DNA from 3 places in the Saccharopolyspora hordei genome. Region 2 is predicted to be linked to each of the others. Evidence: riboswitches for the same ligand, from Rfam matches in the RefSeq annotation. Region 2 holds a riboswitch; each other region holds the start of a gene.
The links. Region 2 has a riboswitch for glycine ahead of gcvH (glycine cleavage system protein GcvH). Riboswitches for the same ligand answer to the same signal wherever they lie in the genome.
Positions count from the first base shown of each region.

Region 1 (3,266 bases), 2.4 Mb from region 2:
CGAGTGGAACTACCAGCCAACCAGCCGATCCTGCTGTTGCGCGAGGCGCACGGCGAGCGCTACCTGCCGATCTGGATCGGCTCGGTGGAGGCGACGGCCATCGCGCTCGAGCAGCAGGGCGTGCGGCCGCAGCGACCGCTGACCCACGACCTGCTCAAGGACGTCATCGGCGCCCTGGGTCGCGACCTCGAGCAGGTCCGGATCACCGATCTGCAGGAAGGCACCTTCTTCGCCGAGCTGGTGTTCGACGGGGACGTCCGGGTGTCGGCGCGGCCGAGCGACTCGGTGGCCCTGGCGCTGCGCGTCGGGGTGCCGATCCACGCCGACGAGTCGGTGCTCGACGAAGCCGGGTTGATCATCCCGGACGAGCAGGAGGACGAGGTCGAGAAGTTCCGCGAGTTCCTCGACTCGGTCTCCCCGGAGGACTTCCGCGGCGCGGACACCTGAGGGTCCGCGCACCGGTAGGAGCAGCACCGGCCCCCGCCTGCGCCCGCAGGCGGGGGCCGGCTCGTCCGGGTGCCCGCGCGTCGCGTTGACCTCCCCGCGAGGCAGGCATACCGTCGGGTTGAGCGAAATCGCCCCGGTGTGATTCAGCGGGTGACTGCCGATGCGTCGGTGCTACCGGACCGCGGTCGGCGGGGCGGTTCGCGGCCCCGACCGAACCGGTCGGGCGCTGGTGATCGTCGTCGGCGACAAGCCGGACGAGGGGAGGCAGGCGTGGTCGAGGAAGCGTCCAACGGGGATGCTGCCGTGGAGCAGGGTGAGCTGTTCCCAGACGCCTCGCTGCCGGACGAGTTGGTCGGCTACCGCGGGCCGGCCGCCTGCCAGATCGCCGGCATCACCTACCGCCAGTTGGACTACTGGGCGCGCACCAAGCTGGTCGGCCCGTCCATCCGCGGGGCGGCCGGCTCCGGCTCGCAGCGGCTGTACTCGTTCAAGGACATCCTGGTGCTCAAGGTGGTCAAGCGGCTGCTGGACACCGGGGTGTCGCTGCACAACATCCGGGTCGCGGTGGAGCACCTGCGCAACCGCGGCGTGCAGGACCTGGCCAAGCTGACGCTGTTCAGCGACGGCACGACGGTCTACGAGTGCACCTCGGCCGAGGAGGTGGTCGACCTGCTGCAGGGTGGCCAGGGGGTGTTCGGCATCGCCGTGAGCGGTGCGATGCGCGAGATCAGCGGCACCATCCACGAGTTCCCGGCCGAGCGGGCCGACGGCGGCGAGATGGTGAAGGCCGAGGACGAGCTGTCCCGCCGTCGCCGGGAGCGGAAGGCCGAGACCGGCTGACCGGTCGGCCGGTCACGCCGACTGTGCTCCAGGTCGCATCGGCGGTCCGCGGACCCGGTCTGATCGGGTAGGCTGCGACACATCGTCGACCCCGTGCGGGAGAGTCCGGCCCGGCGCCCAGCCGTGGTCGGCGCCGAAGGAGCAACCCTCCCCGACAACCTCTCAGGCCACCCGGACCGCACGGGCGAGATGCCTCTGGAAAGTGGGGGTGCCACGGCAGTGGTGCCGCCCCGCCGACGGTGCAAGCCCGGTCCCCGGGCGAAGCTCTCAGGCGTTCGCTTCGCGAGCAGTGACAGAGGGGGAGAGCAAGGCAGCCGAGGCTGCACTGCTGCCCCTGTTCGCCGCGATGATTGAGGTTCGCGATGTCCGACGTGACGCACGATCGCATCCCCCTGGCAGCCCTGGAGCACGGAACGCCGTTCGCTGACCGGCACGTCGGGCCGGCCCCGGCGGAGCTCGCCCACATGCTCGACGTGATCGGTGTCGGTTCGCTGGAGGAGCTGGGCCGCAGCGCCGTGCCGGACGCGATCCGGGAGGACGACCTGCGGCTGTCCCTGCCCGAACCGGCCACCGAGTCGGCGGCGCTGGCGGAGCTGCGCGAGCTCGCGCGCCGCTGCACCCCGCACACCGAGATGATCGGGCTCGGGTACTACGGCACCACGACCCCGCCGGTCATCCGGCGCAACGTGCTGGAGAACCCGGCCTGGTACACCGCCTACACGCCGTACCAGCCGGAGATCTCGCAGGGCCGGCTGGAGGCGCTGCTGAACTTCCAGACGATGGTGGCCGACCTGACCGGCGTCCCGGTGGCCAACGCGTCGATGCTCGACGAGGCGACCGCCGCGGCCGAGGGCATGACGCTGGTGCGCCGCGCCGGGAAGTCGAAGTCGCCGCGGTTCCTGGTCGACGCCGACACCCTGCCGCAGACCATCGCGGTCATCCAGACCCGCGCCGAGCCGCTGGGCATCGAGGTCGTCGTCGCCGACCTGTCCGAGGGCCTGCCCGAGGGCGAGTTCTTCGGTGCGCTGCTGTCGTACCCGGGCGCCTCGGGCGCCGTGCGCGACCACGAGGCGGTCATCGCCGAGGTGCACGAGCGCGGCGCGAAGGCCGTGGTGGCGACCGACCTGCTGGCGCTGACGCTGCTGCGCCCGCCGGGGGAGATCGGTGCGGACGTGGTGGTCGGCAGCTCGCAGCGCTTCGGCGTGCCGATGGGCTTCGGCGGCCCGCACGCCGGGTTCATGGCCGTGGCCAAGGGCCTCGAGCGGCAGCTGCCCGGACGGCTGGTCGGGGTGAGCGTGGACGCCGACGGCAACCAGGCCTACCGGCTGGCGCTGCAGACCCGCGAGCAGCACATCCGCCGCGAGAAGGCCACCAGCAACATCTGCACCGCGCAGGTGCTGCTGGCCGTGGTGGCCTCGATGTACGCCGTCTACCACGGCCCGGCCGGGCTGCGGGCGATCGCGACCCGCACGCACCGGATGGCGGCCGTGCTGGCCGAGCAGCTGCGGCGCGGCGGGGTCGAGGTGCTGCACCGGGACTTCTTCGACACGGTCATCGCGAAGGTGCCGGGCCGGGCCGACGAGGTCGTGGCCGCCGCGCGCCGCGGCGGCATCAACCTGCGCCGGGTGGACGCCGACCACGTCGGCGTCAGCTGCGACGAGACCACCACGCGCGCCCACCTGGCGACCGTGTGGCGGGCGTTCGGCATCGACGGCGTGGACGTCGACGAGCTGGACGCGCAGACCCCGGACGCGCTGCCGGAGGCGCTGCTGCGCACCTCCGAGTACCTGACGCACCCGGTGTTCCACACCCACCACTCGGAGACCTCGCTGCTGCGCTACCTGCGGCAGCTGTCGGACAAGGACGTCGCGCTGGACCGCAGCATGATCCCGCTGGGCTCGTGCACCATGAAGCTCAACGCGACGGCCGAGATGGAGCCGATCACCTGGCCGGAGTTCGGCGACCTGCACCCGTTCGCG
Region 1 covers NZ_JACCFJ010000001.1:4,021,892-4,025,157, reverse strand. Annotated here, with positions in the region: gene HNR68_RS18500 (bifunctional nuclease family protein) at 1-447, shown strand, start outside; gene HNR68_RS18495 (MerR family transcriptional regulator) at 718-1,287, shown strand; glycine riboswitch at 1,374-1,476, shown strand; gene gcvP (aminomethyl-transferring glycine dehydrogenase) at 1,650-3,266, shown strand, end outside.
Region 1: it holds a riboswitch for glycine, as region 2 does, so the genes downstream of both, gcvP (aminomethyl-transferring glycine dehydrogenase) here and gcvH (glycine cleavage system protein GcvH) in region 2, are expected to answer to the same signal.

Region 2 (3,266 bases):
CAACGCCAACCGCGACTCCGATCCAGCCATGCCACCATGGTAGCGCGCAATTGAGTTGTGCGCAATTGAATTGGAGACAACTGGGTGGGCGGAGTGGAGCATGGGAACCTTCCTGTCACCTCAGCCGCGGCCCGAACGCGAGGAAGGGAACCTTCCTGTCACCCAGCGGCCGCCGCTACCTGGCGACCGTGACAGGTAGGTTCCCTTCCTCACCTCACCGGCGCGGACGGCGAGACGCCGCTCGCGCCGTGCTCAGCACTCGATGACGTTGACCGCGAGCCCGCCGCGGGCGGTCTCCTTGTACTTGACCTTCATGTCCCGGCCGGTGTCGCGCATCGTCTTGATCACCTTGTCCAGCGACACGAAGTGGTCGCCGTCGCCGCGCAGCGCCATCCGCGCCGCGGTGATCGCCTTGACCGAGGCCACCGCGTTGCGCTCGATGCACGGGATCTGCACCAGGCCGCCGATGGGGTCGCAGGTGAGCCCGAGGTTGTGCTCCATCGCGATCTCCGCGGCGTTCTCCACCTGCCGCGGCGTGCCGCCGAGCACCTCGGCCAGCCCGGCCGCGGCCATCGAGCACGCCGACCCGACCTCGCCCTGGCACCCGACCTCGGCGCCGGAGATCGAGGCGTTCTCCTTGAACAGCACCCCGACCGCGCCCGCGGCCAGCAGGAACCGCACCACCCCGTCCTCGTCGGCGCCCGGCACGAACCGCGTGTAGTAGTGCAGCACCGCCGGCACGATGCCCGCCGCGCCGTTGGTCGGGGCCGTCACCACCCGTCCACCGGCGGCGTTCTCCTCGTTCACCGCCAGCGCGAACAGCGTGACCCACTCCATCGGGTCGTCCTGCCCGGTCAGCGCGGCGGCCAGCTCCGCCGCCCGCCGCTTGACCTTCAGCCCGCCGGGCAGCTCCCCGGTGTTGCGGCACCCGTTGTCCACGCACTCCCGCATGACCTGCCAGATCTCCAGCAGGCCCGTGCGCACGGCGTCCTCGCTGCGCCACGACAGCTCGTTGGCCAGCATGACGCCGCTGATCGGCAATCCGGACTCGGCGGTGCGCTGCAGCAGTTCCGCACCGGTGCGGAACGGCATCGGCAGCTCGGTCTCGTCCGGCTTGATCCGGTCGGCCCCGGTGGCGTCCTCGTCGACGACGAAACCCCCGCCCACCGAGTAGTACACCGCGCTGTCCAGCTCGGTGTCCCCGCCGAACGCGGTGAACCGCATGCCGTTGGGGTGCACCGGCAGCGACTTGCGGCGGTGCATCACCAGGTCACGGTCCACGTCGAACCGGATCTCGTGCACACCGTCCAGCAGCAACCGCCCGGTCGCCCCGATCTCGGTCACCCGGTCCGCCACCGCGGCCGGGTCGACGACCTCTGGCCGGTGGCCCTCCAGGCCCAGCAGCACCGCCTTCGGGCTGCCGTGCCCGTGCCCGGTGGCGCCCAAGGACCCGAACAGCTCCGCCTTGACGCGCGTCACCTGCGACAGCAGTCCCGCGTCGCGCACCCGCCGCGCGAAGCGGCCGGCCGCCCGCATCGGCCCGACCGTGTGCGAGCTCGACGGCCCGATGCCCACTGAGAACAGGTCGAAGACACTGATCGCCATTGATCGCCTCCGCTGCTGCCGGGCGCCGCTACTGCTCGATCAGCTCGGCGTACTGCTCTGGCGTGAGCACAGCACCGGTGCTGGTGGCGCGCACCTCCAGCAGCCAGCCCTCGCCGTACGGCTCGGCGTTGACCAGCGCAGGGTCGTCCACAGCGGCCTCGTTGACCGCGACGACCTCGCCGGTGACCGGCGCGAACAGGTCGCTCACGGACTTGGTGGACTCCAGCTCGCCGCAGGCCTGACCGGCCTCGATCTGCTCGCCGACCTCGGGCAGCTGCACGAAGACGATGTCACCGAGGGCTTCGGCGGCGTGCTGGGTGATGCCGATGCGCACCAGCTCGCCGCGGTCCTGGATCCACTCGTGCTCTTCGGTGTAGCGCAGGTCCTGGGGCAGGGACATGACGGGAGGCTCCAAACGGTCAGGGGACGCCGGTAGCGCCCGGGATGTGCTGGGCCTCCCCCTCTGTTGCCGGAACCTGAGAGCTTCGCCGCAGACCAGCGGCTTGCACCGTGGGTGGCGCGCCGGCAGCGACGCGCGCTTTCCAGAGTTGCCTCGCCCGAACGGTCATGGGTGCCTGAGAGTTTGTGGGGAGTCTTGCTCCTTCGGCGCCTCGCGTCGTTGCGAGGTCTCTCCCGCTCGGGTTCGACGGCCGGTATGCGATTGTCGACGTGCTCAGCAACGATAAACGGGTCCGCTCTGGTGCCACAACGCCCTCCCCCGGCCGGCGGCCAGGCGACCGCAGGTTCTCAGGAGGCCGGTGATGCTGGACGTCCAGGCGCTGGTCGAGCGGGTGGGGCCAGCCCTGCTGCGGGCGGTGGTCGTCCCGGAATCGAGCAAGTGCGTCGGTGACGTCGTCATCGCCGAACCGGACCAGCACCCGACCGTGGTCGACGGCGACCTCGTGCTGGGGGTGGCCGTCGTGGACCGGGAGCAGGCGGTGGAGCTGGTGCGCGTCTGCGGTGAGCAGGGCGCGGCGGCGGTGCTGCTCAAACCGCCGATCGACGAACGGCTCGTGACCACGGCCGAGAAGACCGGGGTCGCGCTGGTCGAGGTCCGCCCGGAGTCCGCGTGGGCGCAGCTGGTGTGGTTGGTCCGGGCGGCGCTGGCCCGGACGGGCATCGACGAGCCGGACACGCGCACCGGCGTCGGCGACCTGTTCCGGCTCGCCGACGCGGTGGCCGACGTGGTGGACGCGCCGGTGACGATCGAGGACGCGCACTCCCAGGTGCTGGCCTACTCGGCCCGGCAGGACCTCACCGACCCCGCGCGGGTGTCGACGATCATGGGACGCAGGCAGCCGGCCGACGTGCTCGCCAAGTTCCGGGCCCGCGGCACGTTCCGCAAGATCAGCAAGGGCAGCTCGGCGATCTTCGTGCCCGCTCAGCAGGACGGCACGCTGCCCCGGCTGGTGGTGCCGATCAGGATGGGCGGCGAGCTGCTCGGTTCCATGTGGGCGGTGGTGCCCGGCGAGGTCTCCGAGGAGCGCGCGACGGCGTTCGCCGACACCGCTCCCCTGGTCGCGCTGCAGCTGCTGCGCTGGCGGGCGGTCGCCGACGCCGAGCGGCGCCGCAGCGCCGAGCAGGTGCGGCTGCTGCTGGAAGGCGGCGAGGGGTGGCGGGCCGCGGCCAACGAACTGGCGGTGCCGAACGAACCGCACCGG
Region 2 covers NZ_JACCFJ010000001.1:1,639,334-1,642,599, reverse strand. Annotated here, with positions in the region: gene HNR68_RS07745 (MarR family winged helix-turn-helix transcriptional regulator) at 1-30, opposite strand, end outside; gene HNR68_RS07740 (L-serine ammonia-lyase) at 253-1,605, opposite strand; gene gcvH (glycine cleavage system protein GcvH) at 1,634-2,005, opposite strand; glycine riboswitch at 2,059-2,157, opposite strand; glycine riboswitch at 2,158-2,251, opposite strand; gene HNR68_RS07730 (PucR family transcriptional regulator) at 2,367-3,266, shown strand, end outside.

Region 3 (3,266 bases), 600 kb from region 2:
GGCAGCATGTAGCGGCCGCGGCCGATCCACTGCATGGCGAGCTTGAACCCGTGCCCGACCTCGCCGAGCACGTTGCCCTCCGGCACCCGCACGTTGTCGAAGACCAGGGACGCGGGCTGGCGCTCCCACGGGCCCATGATGTCGATCGGCTCGGACTTCCAGCCCATCTCGCGGTCGACCAGGAAGCAGGTGACGCCACCGTCGGCACCCTTCTCCTTGTCGGTGACGGCGAAGACCATGACGAAGTCGGCGTCGATGCCGCCGGTGATGAACGTCTTCTCGCCGTTGATCACCCACTCGGAGCCGTCCTTGACCGCCGTGGTGCGCAGGTGCTTGGCGTCCGACCCGGCGCCCGGCTCGGTGATCGCGAAGCAGGACTTGCGCGTGCCCTCGATGGTCGGCAGCAGGTAGCGCTGCTTCTGCTCCTCGTTGGCGTGGTAGAGGATGTTGTCGGCGTAGCCGCCGAACCGGAACGGCACGTAGGTGCGGCCGAGCTCGACCTCGATGAGCGCCGACATCACCGCCGACAGGCCCATCCCGCCGTACTCCTCGGGCGTCTGGATGCCCCAGAAGCCGGCTTCCTTCGCCTTCAGCTGCAGCTCGCGCTGCTCGTCCTTGGTCAGGCCCCGCTCACCGGCCCGCTCCCGACGCAGCACCTCGGGCTCCAGCGGGACGAGCTCGCGCTGCACGAAGTTGCGCACCCAGTCCCTGATGTCGCGCTCGGTGTCGGAGAGCGAGAAGTCGACCATCGCCGGATCCTTTCCCTGCGGCCATCTAACTAACATCGTTAGTTTTGTGGCAGCCTAGGACGACGCTGACGAGCGTGGCAAGGGATCGACGAGGAGACGCCGTGCCCAGACCGACCACTCCCCGGTTGTCACCGGACCGCATCCGCCGCGTCGGTCTGGAGATCATCGACGCCGAGGGGCTCGAAGCGCTGTCCATGCGCCGGCTCGCCGAACGGCTCGGGGTGCGCGCGGCCTCGCTGTACAACCACGTCTCGACCAAGGAAGACCTGCTGCACGAGATCGCCGACGACGTCATGGCCGCGGTCGACGTCTCCGGCTTCGAGCAGGACTGGACGACCGGCCTGCGCGTCTGGGCCCGCTCCTACCGGGCAGCGCTGGTCGCCCACCCCAACCTGGTGCCGTTCCTGGCCTCCGGCCCGGCCCGCCGGGAGAACGCCCTGCGCCGCGCCGACGCGGTGCACGGCGGCCTGACCAGCGCGGGCTGGCCGCAGCGCTACGCCACGATGATCGGCGCCTCGACGAAGTACCTGGTGGTGGGCTCGGCGATGGGGTCGTTCAGCGGCGGCTTCCCGGACGACGCGGAGCTCTACGACGAGCGCTTCCCGCACCTGGGCAAGGCCCACCTGCTCCGCGAGCACGCCGCGGAGATCGACGAGGCCAGCTTTGAGCTCGCCCTCGAAGCCCTCATCGACGGCCTGCGCACGCAGTACCGCGAGCTGCGCGAGAAGAGCCGCACCCCCGGCGACACCCGGTGACCGGGAGGGGACGCCTCCGCAACGCCCCGGTCGGCGACCGCGGGTCAGCACGAGATCACTCGCCCGTCCGGTTGACGTGGGTCACCGGGGGTTCGTAGCGTCCAAGTCGCACAACCCAATACAGCGCCGATGACGTCGTGCGGGAGAGACTCCGGCCCAGGCGGGACCGGAGCGCCGAAGGAGCAATACTCCCCAGCAAACTCTCAGGCACCGGCACCGCACGGCACCAGGCGATCACGGAGAAAAGCAGGAGCGACGACGCTCCTCGCCCACGGTGCAAGTCACCGCTCGACGGTGGCGAAACTCTCAGGCCAATGACTCCGGGGAGACCGCCCGACCAGCGCCAAGCCCGCGCAGGTCGGGGTCGAGGTGCCCCCGTAAGGTTGGGCGCAGTGAGCTGACCGGCCCTCGACTGCCGACCGGCGCCCACCAGGAGGAGTCACAACAACCATGTCGTCGCCACGACGGACGCCCCTGCACCACGTGCACGAGGCGCTCGGAGCCACCTTCACCGAGTTCGCCGGTTGGCAGATGCCGCTGCGCTACTCGGGCGACACCGCCGAGCACAACGCGGTGCGCACCGCCGCCGGCCTGTTCGACCTGACCCACATGGGCGAGATCCGGATCAGCGGTCCGCAGGCCGCCGACGCGCTGGACTACGCGCTGGTGGCCAACGCCTCCGCGATCAAGCCCGGCCGCGCCCGCTACACCATGATCTGCAACCCGCAGGGCGGTGTGCTGGACGACCTGATCGTCTACCGGCTGGCCGAGCAGGAGTTCCTGGTGGTGGCCAACGCCGCGAACGCCGCCGTGGTCTCCGCCGAGCTGGCCGAGCGGGTCACCGGGTTCGACGCCCGCCACGAGGACGTCTCCGACGACCACGCGCTGATCGCGGTGCAGGGCCCGAACGCCGTGGCGATCCTGGAGCCCCTGACCGACACCGACCTCTCCGGCGTCAAGTACTACGCGGGCTACCCGTCCCGGGTCGCGGGCAAGGACGTGCTGCTGGCACGCACCGGCTACACCGGCGAGGACGGCTTCGAGCTGTTCACCGCGCCCGGTGACGCCGAGGCCGTGTGGCAGGCGCTGACCGAGTCCGGCGCGCAGCACGGGCTGCAGCCGGCCGGGCTGTCCTGCCGCGACACGCTGCGGTTGGAGGCGGGGATGCCGCTGTACGGCAACGAGCTCTCCGCCGACCTCACTCCCTTCCACGCCAACCTCGGCCGGGTGGTCAAGCTCGACAAGCCCGGCGACTTCGTCGGCAAGGAGGCGCTGGCCGCCCTCGCGGACAAGCCCACCGAACGCACCCTGGTGGGTCTGACCACCGACCAGCGCCGCGCGCCCCGGCACGGCTACCGCGTGCTGGACGCCGACGGCGCCGAGGTCGGCGTGGTGACCAGCGGCGCGCCGTCCCCGACCTTGGGCCACCCGATCGGGATGGCCTACGTCGATCGCGACCACAGCGAACCCGGCACGCAGCTGCAGGTCGACATCCGCGGCAAGGCCGTCGCGGTCCAGGTCGTCGAGCTGCCGTTCTACCGCCGCAACGCCTGAGAGACACAACAGGAGGCAACACCATGTCGACACCGGACCTGTTCAACGATCAGCTGGCCGCGGTGGACCCAGAGGTGGCGGCGGCGGTCCGCGCTGAACTCGACCGCCAGCAGACCACGCTGGAGATGATCGCCTCGGAGAACTTCGCCCCCCAGGCCGTGCTCGAAGCGCAGGGCTCCGTGCTGACCAACAAGTACGCCGAGGGCTA
Region 3 covers NZ_JACCFJ010000001.1:2,236,460-2,239,725, reverse strand. Annotated here, with positions in the region: gene HNR68_RS10495 (acyl-CoA dehydrogenase family protein) at 1-749, opposite strand, end outside; gene HNR68_RS10490 (TetR/AcrR family transcriptional regulator C-terminal domain-containing protein) at 851-1,504, shown strand; glycine riboswitch at 1,635-1,733, shown strand; glycine riboswitch at 1,734-1,835, shown strand; gene gcvT (glycine cleavage system aminomethyltransferase GcvT) at 1,955-3,058, shown strand; gene glyA (serine hydroxymethyltransferase) at 3,082-3,266, shown strand, end outside.
Region 3: it holds a riboswitch for glycine, as region 2 does, so the genes downstream of both, gcvT (glycine cleavage system aminomethyltransferase GcvT) here and gcvH (glycine cleavage system protein GcvH) in region 2, are expected to answer to the same signal.